DNA from 4 places in the Virgibacillus halodenitrificans genome. Region 2 is predicted to be linked to each of the others. Evidence: riboswitches for the same ligand, from Rfam matches in the RefSeq annotation. Region 2 holds a riboswitch; each other region holds the start of a gene.

The links. Region 2 has a riboswitch for S-adenosylmethionine ahead of BME96_RS03850 (homocysteine S-methyltransferase family protein). Riboswitches for the same ligand answer to the same signal wherever they lie in the genome.
Region 1: linked by a shared signal. The riboswitch ahead of BME96_RS12835 (methionine ABC transporter ATP-binding protein) and the one ahead of BME96_RS03850 (homocysteine S-methyltransferase family protein) in region 2 are both predicted to bind S-adenosylmethionine.
Region 3: linked by a shared signal. The riboswitch ahead of BME96_RS04945 (methionine ABC transporter ATP-binding protein) and the one ahead of BME96_RS03850 (homocysteine S-methyltransferase family protein) in region 2 are both predicted to bind S-adenosylmethionine.
Region 4: linked by a shared signal. The riboswitch ahead of BME96_RS14850 (LLM class flavin-dependent oxidoreductase) and the one ahead of BME96_RS03850 (homocysteine S-methyltransferase family protein) in region 2 are both predicted to bind S-adenosylmethionine.

Annotation. Positions count from the first base shown of each region.
Region 1 is NZ_CP017962.1:2,453,712-2,459,145, forward strand. Features, by position in the region: gene BME96_RS12825 (MetQ/NlpA family ABC transporter substrate-binding protein) at 185-1,006, opposite strand; gene BME96_RS12830 (methionine ABC transporter permease) at 1,034-1,702, opposite strand; gene BME96_RS12835 (methionine ABC transporter ATP-binding protein) at 1,692-2,726, opposite strand; SAM riboswitch class I at 2,899-3,009, opposite strand; gene BME96_RS12840 (thioredoxin family protein) at 3,082-3,396, opposite strand; gene BME96_RS12845 (toprim domain-containing protein) at 3,408-3,761, opposite strand; gene gcvH (glycine cleavage system protein GcvH) at 3,892-4,275, opposite strand; gene BME96_RS12855 (arsenate reductase family protein) at 4,351-4,707, opposite strand; gene BME96_RS12860 (acyl-CoA dehydrogenase family protein) at 4,904-5,434, opposite strand, start outside.
Region 2 is NZ_CP017962.1:741,546-746,979, reverse strand. Features, by position in the region: gene sppA (signal peptide peptidase SppA) at 1-526, opposite strand, end outside; gene BME96_RS03865 (3'-5' exonuclease) at 541-1,152, opposite strand; gene BME96_RS03860 (RDD family protein) at 1,197-1,622, opposite strand; gene BME96_RS03855 (CBS domain-containing protein) at 1,703-2,401, opposite strand; SAM riboswitch class I at 2,604-2,709, shown strand; gene BME96_RS03850 (homocysteine S-methyltransferase family protein) at 2,797-3,846, shown strand; gene BME96_RS03845 (cyclase family protein) at 3,875-4,636, shown strand; gene BME96_RS03840 (5-methyltetrahydropteroyltriglutamate--homocysteine S-methyltransferase) at 4,681-5,434, shown strand, end outside.
Region 3 is NZ_CP017962.1:960,854-966,287, reverse strand. Features, by position in the region: gene BME96_RS04955 (MetQ/NlpA family ABC transporter substrate-binding protein) at 323-1,144, opposite strand; gene BME96_RS04950 (methionine ABC transporter permease) at 1,203-1,865, opposite strand; gene BME96_RS04945 (methionine ABC transporter ATP-binding protein) at 1,855-2,868, opposite strand; SAM riboswitch class I at 2,977-3,081, opposite strand; gene BME96_RS04940 (pyridoxal phosphate-dependent aminotransferase) at 3,137-4,321, opposite strand; gene BME96_RS04935 (DUF2332 domain-containing protein) at 4,577-5,434, opposite strand, start outside.
Region 4 is NZ_CP017962.1:2,906,711-2,912,144, reverse strand. Features, by position in the region: gene BME96_RS14855 (CoA-acylating methylmalonate-semialdehyde dehydrogenase) at 1-940, shown strand, start outside; SAM riboswitch class I at 1,032-1,136, shown strand; gene BME96_RS14850 (LLM class flavin-dependent oxidoreductase) at 1,398-2,771, shown strand; gene BME96_RS14845 (sodium:solute symporter family protein) at 3,388-4,890, shown strand; gene ssuE (NADPH-dependent FMN reductase) at 5,081-5,434, shown strand, end outside.

The DNA of each region.
Region 1 (5,434 bases), 1.7 Mb from region 2:
TAGTGAATCATCCTTTCGGTTTGTTTACGTTACTTATCGTAACACAAGGACAATTCCCGCTTCAATGAGCTTATAAACGTATAAGTAAGGATTTAACTCCATATGAGGTGGTAATATTCAGAATGTGCATCCCCTACATAAACATTTCGCTTATTTCAAGCATATACTGTTAAATGCTCAGTATTTACTCATTGCTTCCCACTGGGACAACTGCACCATCATATTTTTCCAATATATAGTCCTGGATCTCTTTGGAATGAAGAACTTCAACCAATTTATTTAGTGCTTTATTATCTTTATCTTCAGCTTGGACTGCAATCACATTCACATATGGTGACTTTTCGTCCTCAATAAATAAGGCATCTTCCGTAGGATTCAGTTCTGCCCCAATTGCGTAGTTTGTATTAATAACCACAAGGGCATTCTCTTCTGTTTCATATAGTTCCGGCAATAAAGCTGGATCATAATCTGGTGTGAACTTCAAATTTTTAGGGTTTTCTACAATGTCATCTACTGTAGCCTCAGCTTTTTTCACATTCTTATCCAATTTAATTAAACCCTCTTTTTCAAACAATGCGAGTACACGGCCACGATCAGAAACAGAATTGCTCATAATAACCTCAGTACCATCAGGTATTTCCTTCATACTCTTAATTCCTTTTGAGTAAGCTCCCATTGGTTCAATGTGTATACCATCAATATAATCCAGTTCATAGCCTGTATCTTCTATAGTCTGTTCTAAATAAGGTATATGCTGAAAGTAATTCGCATCTAAATCTCCGTTTGCCAAATCATCATTAGGTAATACATAGTCCTCATATTGTTCTATTTCCAATGTAATGCCTTCTTCTTTAAGTAAAGGTTTTGCCTCTTCTAATATTTCAGCATGGGGCACACTCGATGCTCCTACTTTAATTGTATTTTCATCTGAAGCTTTGTCCTCCCCACCACATGCTGCTAAAACAAGTGCCAATAATAATGATACAAAAGCAATAAATTTATTCATGTTAAGTTCCTCCTGATTAATTTTAATTTATCTCTTATCCAGCTTGTTAGCGATATAGTCTCCAATAAATTGGAAAATAAATACAATAATTACAATGATAATGGAACAAATCAATACAATATCGAAGTCACGACGCTGGAACCCGGAATAATATGCATAGCTTCCCAAACCACCAGCCCCAATTGCTCCGGCCATTGCTGTATAACCAATTAAGGCAATTGCCGTTACTGTTAACCCTGAAATAAGAGCAGGCATTGACTCAGGCAATAATACCTTGAAAATAATTGTGCTAGTTTTAGCTCCCATTGCTTTGGCTGCTTCCACAACACCTTTATCTACTTCTCTCAATGCAATTTCTACTAATCTTCCGTAAAAAGGAGCTGCTCCAATAATTAAGGCAGGCAATGCGCCATTTGGTCCACGGATCGTACCCATGAGAAAATTAGTGAATGGAAATAACAATAGTATAAGAATAATGAAAGGGATAGCTCTAAATATATTTACAAACGCAGCTACAACAAAGTGCACAAACTTATTTTGCCATATTCCATTTTTTGTTGTTAGATATAAAAGTAACCCAAGTAATATACCAAGAATAAACGTCCCAATTAAAGCAATGATTGTCATATAAAAAGTTTCATAAGTGGCGACCCAAAAATCTTCCAAATTAATATTTGGGAATAAATCAGTTAACATGCTGTACAACCTCCAATTCTACAGAGGTTTCTTTTTCGATATACTGAATAGCTTGTTTTATTTCAGTCTGGTCACCATCCATTTGTACAAATAGTGAACCATAAGCCCCTGCCTGTGTCTGTGTGATTTTACCCTGTAATATATTAATGTCTACATTAAATTTTTTAGCAACTTGACTGATCAGGGCTTGGTTAGTAGTTTCTCCAACAAAATGCAATCGTATAATTGTTCCGTGTTTGTATGACTGGATAAGTTGCTGTAAGTCTTCTTCCTCTTCATTACTACCCATTACCTGTTCTACAAATTTACGTGTAACTTCTTGTTTTGGTTTTAAAAAGACATCTAGGACGTTTCCTTGCTCCACAATCTTGCCACTCTCCATTACAGCAACTCGATTACAAATTTTGCGTATAACATGCATCTCGTGAGTTATCAAGATAATGGTCAAGCCAAGTTTATTATTAATGTCCACTAATAAATCCAGAATTGAATTTGTAGTTTCAGGGTCCAGAGCAGATGTAGCTTCATCACAAAGCAAAACTTTTGGTTTGTTTGCCAATGCCCGGGCTATACCTACACGCTGTTTCTGTCCTCCGCTTAGTTGAGAAGGATATGCATTTTCTTTACCTGCTAAACCAACCAAATTAATTAATTCCTGTACTCTGTCATCTCGCTCAGTTTTAGGCACACCTGAAATTTCTAAAGGAAACGTAATATTCTCTTTTACCGTTCGAGACCATAATAGATTAAAATGTTGAAATATCATCCCAATTTCCTGACGAGCTAATCGAAGTCCTTTTGTTTTCAAGGAACTAATTTCCTGGTTATTAATTGTTATTTGGCCTCCCGTTGGTTCTTCCAAGCGATTCAACAAGCGTACAAATGTACTTTTTCCCGCTCCACTATAACCAATAAATCCAAAAATATCACCTTCATTAATGGTCAGGGTTATATTATCAACTGCTGTCACTTGATTATGTGCATCTGTGTTAAAAATTTTGCTTAAACCCTTTATCGAAATCACGCTTAATCCTCCTCATAAACTACAACAAGCCTATTTTACCCTAAAAGATTGTTTCTACATCAAAATAAGGGGGCTCAGAATAATTGTAAAAGCTTTATAATTTATACACCTACAAAATTAAAAACGTCTTTCTGCAAGAGAACAGAAAGACGTTAGTTATTGTCATTTCGTTCTCTCATCTTCCAAAGCTTTCACTTTGCTGGAGTTAGCACCTTTCAAACAGAAATGTTTGAAGGTTGCCGCGGTTTCACAGGGCCAGTCCCTCCACCGCTCTAGATAAGAGTCACGTTATTAAGTTTAAATTTAATAGACAAATAGTATCATGCGCCTGACATATTGTCAATCGTTTATATAATCAACTCGATAAGAACAATTCTGGTTTATATTCCAATAGATACGTGTAAAGATTACCGATTGACTTAAATGCATACACTTTTTCTTTAATTTCATTTTTTTGCTTAATTAATAAGCAAGGTACACTCTCCACCTCATTTTCAAGCATGAATTCAGGGTGTAAAGAAGCATTCATAGTAAGAAAAAGGTTTTCCTTATGAACAGTTTCAATCTTTTCAAGCATCCCTTTGGCTACTGAGCAGGTACCGCAAAAGGGGGTATAAATATAAAGTAAATACTCAGACTGCTCTAATTGATCTGTCTTAATTTCCTGCAAAAAATCACCTTCTAAAGAAGGAACATTGGGTTTACAGCTATCCGTTTATTTAACAAAGCTGCTGCCAAAATATGTTCCGGGGTTGTAGCAACTTCACGATATTCACTACTTACATAAATGTGCTCGGCGTGAGGTAGTTCTCGCGCTAGTTGTTTTCTGAGCTTCCAGCCGGAACGATCCTCATCAACAAAAATAAACACGTCTTTATAATCCAAATGATATGTTTCCAGAAGTTCATCGAACCTCTCGACCCCAAGGGTTCCGTTTGTACAAATAATTGTAACATCATCTGTGATTACTTTGTTTATTTGCTTTTTGTCTGTTAATCCTTCCACAATAATTACCTTTTCAGATTCATGAGCCATGATTACACAACACCTCTCAGGAATTCAAGCAATATGGTCTACATAATTCATTATATGATGAAAACAAGGCTGGCTATACAACCTTTTTAAAAGTTATATGCCAGCCCAGTTAAATTGAATTTATTTATAATTAGTCTTCTTTAATGAATTCCTCATATTTATCGCTTGATAAAAGGTCATCCATTTCATCATTGTTGGATGGTTCAACAACGATCATCCATGCTTTTTCGTATGGAGATTCGTTTACAAATTCAGGGCTATCTTCAAGTTCTTCATTTACTTCTACAACTTTACCACTGATTGGTGCATAAAGCTCAGAAACAGTTTTAACTGATTCCACACTACCAAATGGCTCGTCTAACTCAATTTCTTCGCCAACTTCTGGTAATTCTACAAAAACAATATCTCCCAGTTCATCTTGAGCGAAGTCAGTAATCCCAATACGGACTTTATTATCTTCTTTTTTTACCCATTCATGTTCTTCTGAATATAATAGATCTTTTGGTAAGTTCATTGCTATCCCTCCATTAGATAATTCCAATTTAACTATACAAGTTATAATCATTTTTTTCTAGTGTTTTATCTTATTTTATAACCAATTTTCGTTAAATGATTCTTCTTTATACCCTACTGTTACCTTTTGACCATCCGTTACAATCGGCCGCTTGATTAACATACCATCAGATGCCAGCCATTCTGCCATCTGAGAAACGGTTGCATCTTTAATCTTTTCTTTCATATTTAATTCCCGATATTTCATTCCACTAGTGTTAAAAAATTTCTTTGCAGGTAAACCGCTCTTATCAATTAATTCTTCTATTTCTCCCTTAGTGGGTGGGTTCTCCACAATATGTATAGGCTCGTAAGAAATGCTATGATCATCCAACCATTTTTTTGCTTTTTTACACGTACCACAGTTTGGGTACCAATAAAACGTTACCGCCATCACACATCTTCCTTTCTTATGTATACTATTAAGAGTATATCAAATTTGATTATATAGTAAGAAAAGTAATGCTTAGTTCTGGTTTTAAGAATATGGATTATGTGGTGTATGTTAACTAATTAACTGCTTTTCACGCCTCCTACAAAGGAATAAAAAAATCCCACCGCAAGTAATCGGTAGGATTTCCAGTAAAATACTAGACTGTATATTTTTCTTCTTCAATTATTTTAGCTGCAATTTCACGTTTCTTTTCAATGACATTTGTCGGGGTGTGACGAGTTAACTTTCTTAATGAAGAAAGCATCATACGTAATGTGTCTCCTGATTCTACAGCAATTAATGTTTCTTTAGCATCTGCCTCAATTTTGTTAAATGCTTCTTGAACATAAACCTGTGTATAAAGAAGTTTTTGTTTATTCTTTTCTGCCCCTGATTTTTCTATTGCTTTTTCAGTTCGAAGAATAGCAGCTTCCATATTATAAACTTCTGAAGTCATATCAGCCAGATTAACTAGGATCTCCTGTTCCTGGTCAAGCTTTTTCATATACTTTTGAGCTGCTAATCCTGCACCAAGCAATACCATTTTTTTAGCATTTTTTAATAGATGCTTCTCTTGCTCCAATGGTTCAATACCAACTTCCTCTGGCATCATCATCATAAGTTCCTCTTGTAAGCTTTGTGCTTTTTGAAGTAATGGCAGTTCACCTTTCATCGCTTTTTTCAATAG
Region 2 (5,434 bases):
AGTTAAAACTTTCCATAATAACACCGATAGAACCGGTTAATGTAGCAGGATGAGCGACAATCTTATCAGCAGGAGCCGAGATATAATAACCACCAGAAGCAGCTGTATTTCCCATTGATACATACACAGGCTTTTGATATGTATTTTGAATGTCTACGATTTTATCGTGGATTTCAGCACTTTCTACAACACCACCGCCAGGGGAATTAACCCGGATAATGATTCCTTTTACGGACGAATCCTCTCCTGCTTGGTCTAGCGTATCCAGAAAGCGCTTGTGATTATATACGTTCGCATTTATTAGAGAACCTCCGGAAGCATCCTGAATCACACCTTCTAAATGCAGGACAGCTATTTTCTTATCTACTGCTCCTTCTTCTATTACTGTTTCAGATAGTTGATTATCTTCAAAATTAAACATTTGATCAAAATTGGCTGTCGCAACACTTGTAGATAACTGCACGACAATGGATATAACAAACAATCCTATCGCAATAACAAGTGCAAACCATCTTTTGTTATTCATTTATAAACCTCCTTTTATAAATATAGCCTTCTTTTTTTCTTTGATGAAATAGATTTAGGTGCAACATATCCTCTTTCGTAAATCTTCCCTTTTCTCATTTGGCATATTTTTAAGAAACTATCAAACGAATCAGCTTTTCGTTCATCAAGTGCCTTCATAAAAACTTTGGCAGCTACACGAGCGTCTTCTAGTGCGTGGTGATGTTCAAAGTTAATCTTATGATGGCTAGCTAGTGTATTCAGTTTATGATTTTGTAAGTGTGGCCAGATTTTTTTAGAAATATTCACTGTACAAAGGTATTCCATTTCTGGATATGGCAGTTGAAAATAATCTAATGTATTTCGAATTACACTCATATCAAAACTTGCATTATGTGCAATAACCAAATTATTGGATAAGTAATTATTTAATTGTGGCCACAATTCAGCAAATGTCGGTGCTTCTTGAACATCATTTTCAGTTATCCCATGAATACCAATATTAAATCCGCTAAAAGACATCATAGGATTAATCAAACTATAAAATTCATCAATTATTTTGTGTTCATTAGCAACTACTAGACCTACTGCGCAAGGACTGTGTCGCTTCTCATTAGCTGTTTCAAAATCTATGGATACGAAATTCATATAATAGCTCTCCCCCATTATAAATATTTACACTGGTATCTGAATTATTTATTTCTGTACACTACCCTCGTGCCACAAATGACATCATGTAGAGCTTTTTTATTTTCCGTAAAACCTGCAACAATAAAGCCAAGCATAAACGGAATAGCCGAGAGAATATAAGAAAAATATCTTCCAACAGATTTCAATATACTAATTTGTGTCATATCTTTATTTAAGACTTGTATTTTACAAACCATCTTTCCAGGAGAACCACGAAACTTGCTTGCCGTAAATATTATAATGAATACTACGGAGTATAATAGACTTGATATCCCTTCCGATATGGAGTCCTCCGAGCTTCCTCCCTGGAAGAATGTCTGATCACCTATAATGACCGCGATAATTAGTGCCATTAAGGAAATAATAATTCCATCAACAAAATTTGCTAAAAACCGTATCCAAAATCCTGCTGGTTTATAATTGTCCATGTTGTGCCTCCTTACATTTTTCATTTACTTTTCTATACGATAAGAGAAGAAAAAGTTTCCATTTTTCTTCCACTTCAGATTTATGGAATTTCAAGAATATCAGAGGTAGTGATAATCCCTGCTAGTTTTTCTCCCTGCGATCCATTTCTAGTTATTAACAAAGCTTCAAGCCGTTTTCCCTTTGATGCATATTCCTTGTAGAGTTCAACTGCTGCATAGATGGAGGTTGAAGCTGAAATAAATAGCACATTATCTTTTTCTTCGAATGGGAGCACATCCTTCAATAAAATATCGTTGAAAGAGAAACTACCCTCTCCATTATTTTCTGCAAGCCAATTTGTAATTCCTTTCTGTGTAAGTAAACCCATAAACGTTTGATTAGCGTAGACAGGAAATTTGGTATGCCCTTTCTCATGAATGGTGTGTAACATATCTGCTAAAGAATCCTGTTCATCAAAATAATGTACTTTCTTGTTGAATAAGGGAATAACTTTTTTAGGATGTGCAAGCTCTTCTTGGATTGTTTCAATTTTATCAACGATCGAATCATGTGGTTCTGCTATTGCATGTGTAAGCTCCACTTTATTATGTACAATTGCGTTTCGCAGTTCAGCAAATTCCAATAGGTCCTCGCTGTAACGTTTTACCAAAGAATTGGAATTCCTCAGTATTTTAACCATTTTAGAAAATCCTAAATCTTTTTTGTTAATCATCATGGACCTTAACTCTTTTTCAATTCGGTTAAATGCTGTTAAAAATTTCTCTGAGTTTTTGAACATTCGATAATCTCCTGCTTATTAATTTAGTATTCCTAGTATTATTTTAAACTATTATGCGGATGCATGAAAGAAACTAATATATATACTAGGATTCTGTTAATTAAATATCGTTTAGTGAAAGATATGAATTTTCAATTATCCACTTGACAATCCATTCTTGCTCCTGTATGTTATTACTTAATATCAAATTGAATAGTTAGAATTCTTATCCAGAGAGGTGGAGGGACTGGCCCTTTGAAGCCTCGGCAACAGACTTAGCAAAGTACTGTGCCAATTCCAGAAGCATATTACATGCTTGAAGATAAGAGGAGAAACAATATTTTGGTGACAACAGCCTCTTCTTATTTTTAGAAGGGGCTTTTTCTGTTCACACAATAAAAAGAGGAGGAAACAAAATGAAAAGAAGTTTAGAACAACGTCTACAAGATGGGACAGTCATTGCTGGTGAAGGTTACTTATTTGAACTGGAAAGAAGAGGGTATTTACAGGCTGGCTCTTTTGTTCCGGAAGTCGCATTGGATCATCCAGAAGCTTTAAAACAAGCTTACCGCGACTATATGAATGCAGGTTCTGACATTGTCTTGGCATTTACATACAATGCCCACCGAGAAAAGATGCGAATTATCGGTAAGGAAGATTTACTGGAACCATTAAACAGAAATGCAATCCGTCTTGCTAAAGAAGTAGCCAAGGAGCATCCAATCGAAGAAGCGCTGGTAGCAGGAAATATCTCCAATACAAACTTATTTGACCCGAATGACCTTGAATCAAAAGAAAAAGTTATGGAAATTTTTGCAGAGATGGTCCAATGGTGTAAAGAAGAAGGTGTAGATTTCGTTAATGGGGAAACTTTCTACTATTATGAAGAAGCTCTGATTGCTTTAGAGGAAATTAAAAAGCAAGGCTTGCCTGCTGTTATTACATTCGGTTTAATGGGCGAAAACATTCTCCGTGATGGGTATACCGTAGAAGAAGCATGTCGACTCCTTTCCGAAAAAGGAGCATTGGTTGTGGGAATGAACTGTTTCCGTGGGCCACACACTATGCAACCATATATAGTTGATATCAGAAAAAATGTAGATGGCTATGTTGGAGCATTGCCAATTCCATACCGTACTTCAGAAGAACATCCAACCTTTTTTAATTTGCCAGATGGGGGCTGTAGCTGTCATTTGCCTTTAGAGACCACATTCCCAACAGCTTTAGATCCACTTTATCATAACCGTTATGAGTTGGCGGAATGGGCGAAGGAAGCTAACGATCTGGGTGTTAATTATATTGGCTTATGTTGTGGTGCATCTCCGGCAATGCTTCGAGCTGTTGCAGAAGCAGTCGGTGTTGAAACCATTAACTCCAAATATTCACCTGATATGGAAAAGCACTTTTTGTTTGGCAAAGATAAAACATTAAAGCAGCATAATTTAAGTTATCGTTTAAAAGCATAATAAACTTTCAATTAAAGAGGTGATTGTAATGACAAATGAGTTAGTACACCAAGAAAAAAACGAATTATTGCAAGCAATTGATTTATTGAAACAAAAGCAATGGATAGACTTAACTCACACTTTCGGACCGAATTCCCCTCATTTCGCTGCGTTTGATGGTGCGGAATTTAAAACATTATTTGATCACAGCGACGGATTTTTTGCTCAACAATTTAGCTTTGCAGGTCAGTATGGAACACATATAGATGCTCCAATCCACTTCGTACCTAATTCGCGTTATGTTGATGAATTGGATTTAAAGGAACTTGTCCTACCATTAATCGTAATTAATAAATCAAAAGAAGCCCAACTAGATCCTGATTTCACTTTATGTGTTCAAGATATTCTCGACTTTGAAGCGGAGCATGGGGAAATAGAATCCGATGTATTTGTAGCTTTACGAACAGATTGGAGTAAACGTTGGCCAGATCAACTAGCTTTTGACAATAAAGGAGAAGATGGTGATAACCGCACACCTGGATGGGGACTAGATGCTCTAAAATTTTTATTTACGGAAAGAAAGATAAAAGCCATTGGACATGAGACATTCGATACTGATTCTGCTATCGATTATAAAAAACGAGGAAAACTGGCTGGTGAATATTACGTACTTGATCAAGACACGTTCCAAGTAGAATTATTAACAAATCTCTATCAACTCCCTCCCACTGGGGCAGCAATTTTAAATTTTGTACCGAAAGTAGAAGGAGCTTCTGGATTCCCAGTACGATCTTTTGCGATTCTACCTTAGAAATAGGTTACAAAAAAGACAAATGAAGAAAGAAGGATTAGATGATGACTGTTACATTGACGAAAGCACCATTTAAAGCCGACCATGTTGGAAGTTTATTGCGGCCAGATACATTGCACAAAGCAAGAAATGAGTTCAAAGAAAGTACTATTACCGCTAGTCAGCTCCGAGAAATAGAAACAGCTGAAATTAAAAGAATAGTAGATAAACAGATTGAAATAGGTCTTGAAGTAGTAACGGATGGAGAATTCAGACGTTCCTGGTGGCACTTGGATTTCTTGGAGCATTTAGATGGAATAGAAGGATTTGTACCGGAGTCAGGCTACCATTTTCAGGGGGAAGAAACAGAACGATACAATATACGAAATACAGGCAAAATAGCTTTCAACCCAGATCATCCGTTTATTCAGGATTTTATTGAATTTAACAACATTGTAGACGGGCGTGCGACAGCAAAACAGACCATTCCAAGTCCAAACCAACTATTCCACGCTGGTATTCGTAACCCTGAGGTTTATCCTGATGTAGAAACATATGCTGATGACATTATTAAAGCATATCAAGATGCCGTGGCAGCATTCTATAAAGCTGGAGTACGGTATCTTCAATTCGATGATGTTTATATTGCTGGACTAAACGTGGATGACCTCTTCGCATATGAGCCAGATTATTCAAGAGAACAATTAATAGAATTGGCACTACGCGTTGTCAATAGTGTATTGGAAGCAAAACCTGCTGATCTTGCCATTACCACCCACCTTTGTCGGGGTAACTATAAATCGACATGGGCATTTGAAG
Region 3 (5,434 bases), 220 kb from region 2:
TAAAATAGTATGACGAATAATAAGAAAGAGGTACCTCCTTTTACAAAAACTAACACTTTTTTACAATTTAATGTCTAAAATGTTACAACCAACATTTAGTATAGATATGCCCTTTAGGAGAGTCAACAATAATAATGGTAATTACTTTGAAATAAGTCTAAATAACCATATGTATCCAATATAAGAAAATTAATCTAGTACTTTAGACCTTTACATATTTATGACACTATTCTATGTATCCAGTAAATATCTTGTTATAGTATGATTCATAAAAAAACCCCTACTCACTTTTGAAAAAAAGTAAATAAGGGAGGGGAAAATACTATTTCTTCATCCATTTTGGTTTGCCGAATCCTTGGAACTTTTCATCGATTATTTTCTCAAAGTCCTCTGATTCGATAACTTCTTTTATATCCTTGGCAAACTGTTTATCTACATCCTTTGTATTTATGACCACTCTATTTCGGTAATCATCAGGCATATCTTCGAGTGCTAATGCATCCAGTAAGTCCATTTCTGCGGCAAGTGCATAATTACCTGGAACAGCAGAAAGATCTTCACTTTCTACCAAACGTGGAAGTTGAGCAGCTTCTACTTCTACAAATTTCAAGTTCTTCGGATTTCCGATAATATCTTTGACAGATGCAGTTAATGCATCTACCTTATCACTAATTGTAATCAACCCTTCATCCTCAAGCATACCAAGTGTCCTTGCAAGATTGGTAGGATCATTAGCAATAGCAATTTGACTTCCTTCTTCTATTTCATCAATACTGCTATATTTTTCTGAGTATAAACCCATTGGTGCAGTGGGAACAATTATTACTTCAGAGAGTTCCATATTGTTTTCTTTTGCAAAAGCTTCCATATAGATTTTGTGCTGAAACAGGTTAGCGTCCAGGTCTCCGTTATGTAGTGCTTTATTTGGTTGTACGTAATCGGTGAATTCCTGATTGGCTACCTCGTATCCCTTTTCTTCTAAAAGGGGAGCAATTGCTTTGGTTACCATATCGCTGTAAGGACCAACTGTTGCTCCAAATTGAATTTTCTTCGTTTCTTCATTACTTCCTGCTGCATCTTTTCCGCAACCAGCTACTACTAAAATTAAAAGTAATGCTGTGCATACCCATACGATTTTTTTCATTTTATTTCCCTCCAGTTTAATTTCATTACATTTTTTAAAACGGAAAGTTGGACCACGACTATCTCTTATTCACTGTCTTCGCGATAAAATCACCGAGATATTGAATGAATTGCACAAGAACAATAAGTACAATTACGGTAGTGAACATGACCGTATCGTCATAACGGTAGTATCCGTAACGAATAGCTAAATCGCCAATTCCACCGCCACCAATTGTTCCAGCCATTGCGGAGTAGCCAATCAGGCTAATTGCTGTGATGGTTATTCCACTAATTAATCCCGGCTTCGTCTCAGGGAGGATAATATCCTTAATGATTAACCACGGAGAAGCGCCAACTGCAATGGCAGCTTCAATGACTCCCTTATCAATTTCCCTGGCAGCAGATTCAACGATTCGCGCATAGAATGGAATTGCCGCAACGGAAAGCGAAACAGATGCTGCGATGGCTCCTGTTGTTGTTCCAACAAGAAAGTCGGTAAATGGGAGTAGGAACACAAGTAAAATAATAAACGGTATAGAGCGGATCAGATTTACAATAACGCCTAGTATTGTCTTCGCCACACGATTTTGCCAGAATAATCCCCGCTCCGTTACAAACAAAAGAATACCAACAGGTAAACCTATTATAAGAGCAACGAGTAATCCAATACCTACCATAATCAATGTTTCATAGAAAGCCACATTAAGTTCTGGTAAAATTTCTATGATTCTATCGAGCATGCTGAATCACCTCCACCTGCTGTAATCGCTCTTCCACATATCTTCTTGCTCTTTCCATTTCATCCAAGTCACCTAATAGCTCCATAATAAAAATCCCCAGTGGCTTTTCCTTAATGTACTCTACTTTTCCGTGAAGAATATTCGCACTAACTTTATGTGCTTGTAGCATATCGGAAACAATTGGATCACTTGCAAGATCACCTCTAAACTGAAGCTGGAGAATCATCCCTTTACATTGCTCCAAAAGTTGTTTAGGCAGATCAAAATTTAATACCGTGTCGATGAATTGCTTGGTAAGTTCTTCTTTAGGGTTAGAGAATATTTCATAAGTAGCTCCCTGTTCAATGATCTTGCCGTCCTGCATAACGGCACATCTGTCACAGATTTCCTTCACGACCTCCATCTCATGCGTAATTAACACAATAGTAATTCCAAGCTCATGATTAATCTTTTTCAATAAAGCTAATATAGATTTAGTCGTGCTCGGGTCAAGCGCGGAGGTTGCCTCATCACAAAGTAAAACCTTTGGGTTGTTAGCAAGGGCTCGAGCAATACTAACCCGTTGCTTTTGACCACCACTTAATTGTGCAGGATATTGCTCTGCTTTATCGGCTAATCCAACAAGCTTGAGTAACTCAAGCACACGTTTTTTTCGTTTTTCAGTTGGGATGCCAGCTGCTTTTAAAGCAAAAGCGACATTATCAAATACTGTCTTTGCTGAAGCTAAATAAAATCCCTGAAAAATCATTCCAATCGACTGCCTTGCCTTACGCAGCCCCTTTGGAGATAACCTTAGTAAATCGACTCCATCAACAATTACCTTACCGGAGGTTGGCCTTTCAAGTATGTTCATACAGCGAATTAAAGAGCTCTTTCCGGCTCCACTATACCCAACAATACCGTAAATCTCTCCCTTATGTACTTCTAAATTAACCTTATCTACTCCGACAACATGGCCTGTTTTTGCTTTGTAAATTTTAGATAAATCCTTAATTACAATCATAGACTCGTACCTTCCCATCCTGCATTTTACTAATAAGCCACCTATTTATAATCCATACAAAAACCCCCTTTCATTATGAAAGAGGGTGAATGATAAACGATTTATCAACACTTATCTCTCAGAATGAAAACATTCTGCAGGAAGTAGCACCACTCCAATTGGAAGGTTGCTGTGACATCTCAGGGCCTTTCCCTCCGTCACTCTCGATAAGAAAAATTCTTACTATTCAATTAGGTAGCTTTTATCATAATCCGACAAAAGTCTTTTGTCAATGCTTTTTTTGGAATATCTCCATTTTTCCGATTCTTTCTGCAGCTTCTATTAATCGCTCTTCACTTGCCAGCAGGCCTACACGTACATAACCTTCCCCATTTTTACCGAACCCATTTCCTGGAGCCACTACCACATGCGCTTCGTTCAGCAGAAGATCTGAAAATGTTTCGGAGGTATAACCATCTGGTACAGGTAGCCAAGTGAAGAAGGTGCCTTTGGATTTCGGTACATTCCAGCCAATCTCTTGAAGTTTCTCCACAAATACATTACGTCTTTTTTCATATGTATTTACTAATTTTTCAACAGCAGACTGATCGCCAAGCAATGCTTTTTCAGCAGCCTGCTGCACCGCTCCAAAAAGACTTACATATAGATGATCCTGGATTAAATTTAAGCTTTTAATAACAGAAGGATTTCCCACCGCAAAACCAACTCGCCATCCAGCCATATTATATGTTTTTGATAAAGTATACATTTCTACCCCAACGTCTTTAGCCCCTTCCGACTGTAAAAAGCTTTGAGGTTTTTCCCCATCAAAACCGATTGCACCATAAGCAAAGTCATGTACAACACAAATGCTATATTTATTGGCTAAAGCAATTGTTTCATCAAATAATTTCTTATTTGCGGTTGCCGCAGTAGGGTTATTGGGATAATTCAAGAACAATAGCTTTGCATCTTCCAATGTTTTCTCATCTAACTCGCCATAATCCGGCAAAAAGTCATTCTTCTCCAGCAAAGGCATATAGGCTGGTATCGCATTCGACAGAGCAATACCCGACATATAATCTGGATAACCTGGGTCTGGCACTAATGCTAAATCACCTGGATTTAACAGACACTGACTGATTTCCACTAACCCCGTTTTAGCACCAAATAAAATAGCAACCTCTGTATTTGGATCAATATCCACTCCATATTCCCGCTTATAAAAAGAGGCAATGGCCTGTTTCAAAAAAGGTTGCCCAGTGAACGGAGAGTATTTATGATATGTTGGGTTATCAGCAGCAGCTTTTAATTCATCCACGATATGCTGTGGTGTAGGTAGATCAGGATTTCCCTGTCCAAGATTTATAACGTCATGCCCAGCATCCGTCAGCTTTTTTGCTTTCATAACAAGACTGGCAAAAAACTGTTCCGGGAGTCTTTTTAATGTATCAGAAAACTCAAAGGTCTGCACCATTCTCACACTCCTGAAGTAATAAAATTCTAACTATTTATACTATAGGAGAAATAATTATTTGTAAAGCAGATTTTTCTGAACTAAATGAGAGAGAAATTATAAATTTGAGACACTCGCCTGGCTATATGAGCCACAAGCTCAATAGTTTGAGAGACGCCTAAACGCAAATGAGAAAAAACGACCAGGTATGAGAGACTTCTCAGAAATTTGAGAGAGAGATCGTCTGATTTAAGAGACAGGAACACAACTGCATTATTTACCAGATAGATTCCAAGTAAACCACCTGCCATGTCCCTCCGTTTCTCCAACAATATGGGAGACCTTTCCGCCTTGCAAATAATAGTCCAAATGTAAATAACGATCATACATGTTGTTATACAGGTGGAAAATGTCCCTCTTACTGCCAATGGAATGAATTTGTTGGAGGAGTTCTTCCTTCAACAAATTCGAAAACTGATTAGCAACATGGGTGTGGAAGACTACGACGGCCATTTCACTCGATATCTCGTTAACAAGCTCTGGCAGCATCGCTACCCCATCTCCTTCTATTAATTGGAGGTTTGCAGCCTGTACCTGACTTGCCACCTTATCAAATAAATCTCTTCGATCTACGTGTTCAGGCCAGATAAGTGCTTTTAGCCAAAGTCGATCTTCTGAATTTTTAACATTATTTATATGTAAATCAAGACCAATTCGCTTGCTAACAGGGGGAGGACTCTGCATAAAATCTGGAAGCTTTCCTTCTCTCACTTCTGCTTCCAGCACGATGTCTGCTTGCGTATTACCATATATTTCAGCTGATCCATAAGAATAAGCATATGTATCCCATAGCAACTGAAAGCCTGCACTTGTGCCAATTTCAATAAGGGCTAATGGTTTCTTTATTTTTTCATATACATAGCAAAAAGCCGGATAGAGATACGCACAGCGACGCACTTCATTTGTTTGAACGAGTTTGCTTTTTAATAGATCACTAATTTCGCTTCTATAATTGAAACAGAAATCTTTAAAATAAGGAAAGGCCTCTGTTGCTGGTCTCGGTTTTTCTACCATACTTCTATAAAATCTCTTTAATTCATGGTCTGCAATTTTCAGCAGCATGTATTGCAC
Region 4 (5,434 bases), 1.7 Mb from region 2:
GTTTGTAATGAAACCATCTGAACGAACGCCTTTATTAGCAAATCGCTTAGCTGAATTACTTGAAGAAGCTGGCCTTCCAGAAGGTGTGTTTAATATTGTTCATGGCGGTCATGATGTAGTTAACGGTTTATTGGATCATAAGGATGTTGCAGCAATTTCTTTTGTAGGGTCTCAACCAGTAGCGGAATATGTATACAAAAAAGGTACCAGCAACTTGAAACGGGTTCAAGCGCTTGCCGGAGCAAAAAATCACTCTATCGTACTAAAGGATGCAGACTTGGAAAATGCAACAACACAAATTATTTCTGCTGCATTCGGTTCTGCAGGAGAAAGGTGCATGGCATGTTCGGTAGTAGCAGTGGAAGAGGAAATTGCAGATCAATTTATTGAAATGCTTGTGAATAAAGCGAACGAGCTTAAAATTGGAAATGGATTAAATGAAGATGTTTTCCTTGGCCCGGTGATTAGAGAGCAACATAAGCAGAGAACTCTGCAATATATCGAAACTGGTGAGAAGGAGGGCGCTAAACTCATTCGGGATGGCCGGGAGGATGCTGATACGAAGCGTGAAGGCTATTTTGTAGGACCAACTATCTTTGATCATGTAACAAGTGAGATGAAGATATGGCAGGATGAAATTTTTGCACCAGTATTGGCGATTAGTAGAGTGGAAAATTTAGAGAGTGCTATTAATCTAACTAATAAATCAAGATTTGCAAATGGCGCTTGCCTCTTTACTAGAGATGGCGGGTATGTACGTACGTTTCGTGAGAAGATTGATGCAGGAATGTTAGGCGTAAATATTGGTGTGCCTGCTCCAATGGCTTTCTTCCCGTTTTCAGGCTGGAAAGATTCTTTTTATGGTGATCTACATGCAAATGGAAAGGATGGCCTTGAATTCTATACAAGAAAAAAGGTATTAACTACAAGATGGGTATAAAGTAATATTTTTGAATAATTTTAAAATTCTTTCTTGACAGTAATCTGCTGTTTAGTTAAGATGAATACAATTTAAAAATTGAATAAGTCATTTCTTATCTAGAGTCGGGGGAGGAACCTGGTCCTGTGATCCCGCAGCAACCGTTACATGTAACAAGGTGCTAAATCCAGCAAGCGTGCAGCTTGAAAGATGAGATGGGTGGATATATTAAAAAACCTCTTTCTCATCGGGAAGAGGTTTTTTATTTAAGCACTCTAAGCTTTTAAAACAACAAGATAGCACTAGTTGAACATAGAACTAGAAATTTATGGAACCAAATCACTAGGTGAATATTTTATCAACAGTAATCGAGTGATGATAAGTTGGATTGGAATGCTTATTTAATAAACCAAGTAAATCGATTGGTAAAGTTATTTATTGTTTCAGGCAACTAATTTTAAAAAAGGAGTTTTGTTACATGAAAAAGCAAATTCATTTAAATGGATTCATTCAAAATTCACCATCTCCACATTCGACAGGACTTTGGAAGTATAAGGAGGACCAAGGGACAGAGCATAATCAATTAACCTATTGGATTAATGCTGCAAAAACATTAGAACGCGGAAAGTTCGACGCATTGTTTATTGCAGATGTACTTGGAACGTATAGTGTTTATGGAAACAGCCATGATGCAGCGGTAAAACATGCGGTACAGTTACCTGCACATGATCCAGTTATCCCTATTGCAGCAATGGCTGCTGCAACAAAATATTTAGGTTTTGCACCAACTATTTCCACAACCTATGCCCAGCCATATTCTCTGGCAAGGCAGTTATCAACACTTGATCATTTAACTGGTGGAAGACTTGCCTGGAATGTAGTTACTTCGTATTTGGAAAGTGAGGCAGTTAACTTAGGGCTTTCCGGTCGACTACCCAAAGAACTCCGTTATGATCGAGCAGATGAGTTTTTGGAAGTTGTCTATAAGTTATGGGAGTATAGCTGGGAAGTAGATGCGGTGGTACATGATAAGAAGAACGATACATTTGCAGATCCAGCCAAAGTACACACCATTAATCATGAAGGTGAATTTTTTAAAGTACCTGGTCCTCATTTGGTAGAGCCATCCCTTCAACAGACCCCTGTATTGTTTCAGGCAGGAGCTTCACCGAAAGGAAGGGACTTTGCCGCCAAACATGCGGAAGCTGTTTTTACTAAGAACCATTCATTGGAGGCACTGAAAAACTATACCGCTGATATTCGCAGACGTACAAAGCAACAGGGACGGGATCCACGTAACGTACTAATATTTCCAATGATCCTTCCAATTATTGGTTCTACTGAAGAAGAGGCGCATGCAAAGCTTCATGAATTAACCAACCATGTCAGCTATGAAGGAACAGCCTCGCTCTTATCTGGTCATACAGGAATTGATTTCTCAGCTTATGACCCCGACCAATACCTGCAGGATATGGACACGGATGCAGTTCAAGGCAATCTCGATATGTATACAAAGGATCCGAATAAGAAATGGACGTTACGTGAAGCAATTAAAAATCATGGACTTGGAAATGGCACCGTTAAATTTATTGGAACTCCTGAGCAGATTGCTGATCAAATTGAACAATGGGCATTTGAAGGAGATGCAGATGGTTTTAATATTGCTCAAGCCTATTCTCCAGGTACGTTTACAGAATTTGTAGATCACGTTGTCCCAGAATTACAAAAGCGCGGTATATACAGAAAGGAATACGAGGGTGAAACGCTCCGAGAAAATATGTTTGGAAAAGGAAGACGTCATCTTCCAGAAGATCACCCGGCAAGAAGGCTCGGTATTATTCAACCAACTTAATAGTTAACTGCTTTTCTATAAAAATAAGGTTCTATTGTAAATGCTGGGTACAGGCGTTATCTCGTAGATTCATAAAATTGCGGACTAGTGAGCGAACAAGTTTCATGAAAACAATAAATCAGCAGCAGAGCAGAATAATCCGCCAGAGAACGAATTAATCAGCAGCAGAGCGGAGTAATCTGCCAGAGAACGAATAAATCGGCAGCAGAGCAGAGTAATCTGCCAGAGAACGAATTAATCGGCAGCAGAGCGGAATAATCTTCCGGAGAACGAATTAATCGGCAGCAGAGCGGAGTAATCCTCCGGAGAGCGAATTAATCGGCAGCAGAGCAGAGTAATCCACCGGAGAACGAATTAATCAGCAGCAGAGCAGAATAATCCACCGGAGAACGAATTAATCGGCAGCAGAGCAGAATAATCCACCGGGGAACGAATTAATCGGCAGCAGAGCAGAATAATCCACCGGGGAACGAATTAATCGGCAGTACATATTCAGGAGCTAGCTGAGGATTGCTCGCCAAGCATTTTTCCGATACGGCGATTTGTAGCCCTACCAAGCTACTATTTTGCGAATCATTGGATAACCTTAGAACCAAAAATAAGAAGGAGGTTAATGATGGGTACTGTTACACTCTATACATGGATAGGTTTTGGTGCATTTCTTGCCATCATGTTTGTCCTCAGTTTAATAAGTGCAAGAAAAACAAAAAATGTAAGTGATTTTGCTATAGGTGGAGGTAGTCTTGGCCCATATGTGCTTGGACTTTCATTTTCAGCCACGTATTTGAGTGCTGCCACATTTCTTGGCTATCCCGGTTGGTCACATGCCTGGGGTTATTCCAATCTTTGGCTCTTTTTAGCAATAATTGGAGGTGGACCAATTGGTGTGCTAATGGTAGCAAAGCGTGTTAGAAAGTTAAATACAGGACAAAAATCACTTTCTCTACCAGATTGGCTTGGCGACTTTTATAAAAGTGATATTTTACGAGTAGGAAGTGGGGTTATTTTACTCTTCAATATCTTTTATATTGCTGCTCAATTTGTTGCAGGGGCACGTATTTTTGAATATCTTCTTGGGATGTCTTATACTGGGGGCCTTTTGCTGATCACCACCATTGTCGTACTTTATGTCTTTGCAGGCGGAGCGTTTGCAGATATTTACACAGATGCTGTTCAGTCGATAATGATGGGGATTGCCGGTACTTTTATCTTTATTTCCGGTATTGTTCTCTTTTGGAAAGGAAGCATTACAGCAACCTTTACAGGTATTACGAATCAACTAGCTAGTCAAGATGCTAATTTGGTCGAAGTATTTAACCCGGAATCCGCACATTTTTATTCTGTTGCTGTCGTAGTTGGAGCAATTGTAATTCAATGGGCATTCGCTTCAGCTCCCCATCTTTTCAATAAAGTTCTAGGATTAAAAAATGAAAAAGATATCGGGAAAATGATTTTGACATACGTAATCGCAACAGCGTTTTCACTTGTCGTATTATTTGGCGGGATTTATAGCCGAGTAGCCTTAGGGAATGGAGTGGCAGAGTCTGACCTGGCATTAATGGAATACGCTGTTTGGGCCTTTCCAGCAGTAGTTGTCGCAATAATCGGTGTGGTTATTCTTGCTGCAGCCATGTCTACAACAGATGGATTATTTGTCTCCATTTCAACTGTATTTGCCAACGATATTTTCCTGAAAGTTCTGGTTAAAAAAGGTGTCATTCGTCTCACTCCTTCGAAAGCAGAAAAGATTGCACTGCAAATTAGCCGGCTTTCTGTACCATTTATCGGTCTGGCTGCATTTCTAATTGTACTTCGACCTCCTGTCTATATGGGAGATATCATGTGGATCGGTATTTCCGGTGTTGCTGCAGGCACGATGGGGCCAATTCTTTACGCAGTTTACGGAAAGAAAAAAGCTTCCAAACGTGCGGCTGAGCTTTCAATGGGTACTGGATTGTTGTCGTATTTGCTGCTTTATTTCTGTGGACTTGTACCAAGCACAATGACAGCAGGAGCTATTGCCACCTTGATAGGAATTGCAACCATTGTTCTCCTGTCAGCGATTCTGAGAAAAGACGCCAAATATGCAAAATCAAGTAAACAATTAAAAGCTAATTAAGAGAGGATGAGAACTATTTTTGTGAATCCAATGCTTTCTATCTGGTTATATGGTTTTATCTTTTTTCTATTGATTGTCGGACTATCGCTTTGGAAGTGGTATTTTAAATAGAAATTTTGTTTAGGAGAGAGCAAGATAAGATAAATGCTGTATTTTTTGAAAAACAAGTGAAAAAAGAGAGGATGATCACATGCGTGAAGTTGCCATTATTTCTGGAAGTCCTTCATTATCTTCCAGATCCGATAGAGTATTAAAGTATTTAGGAGAATTGTTGGAGAGGGAACATTTCACTATTAAGCATATTAGTATCAGGGAGATTCCTTCAGATGACTTGTTTCAAGGAAACTATGATAGCCCTTCAGTTCAACAAGTCGCTAAAACGTTAAACGAAGCAAGTGGTGTTATTGTAGGTTCACCTGTGTATAAAGCTGCTTATTCGGGAGTGTTAAAATCGTTGTTTGATATATTACCACAGGACATATTGCAGCATAAACCGGTTCTGCCACTGATGACCGGAGGAAGTCCATCTCATATGCTTGCACTT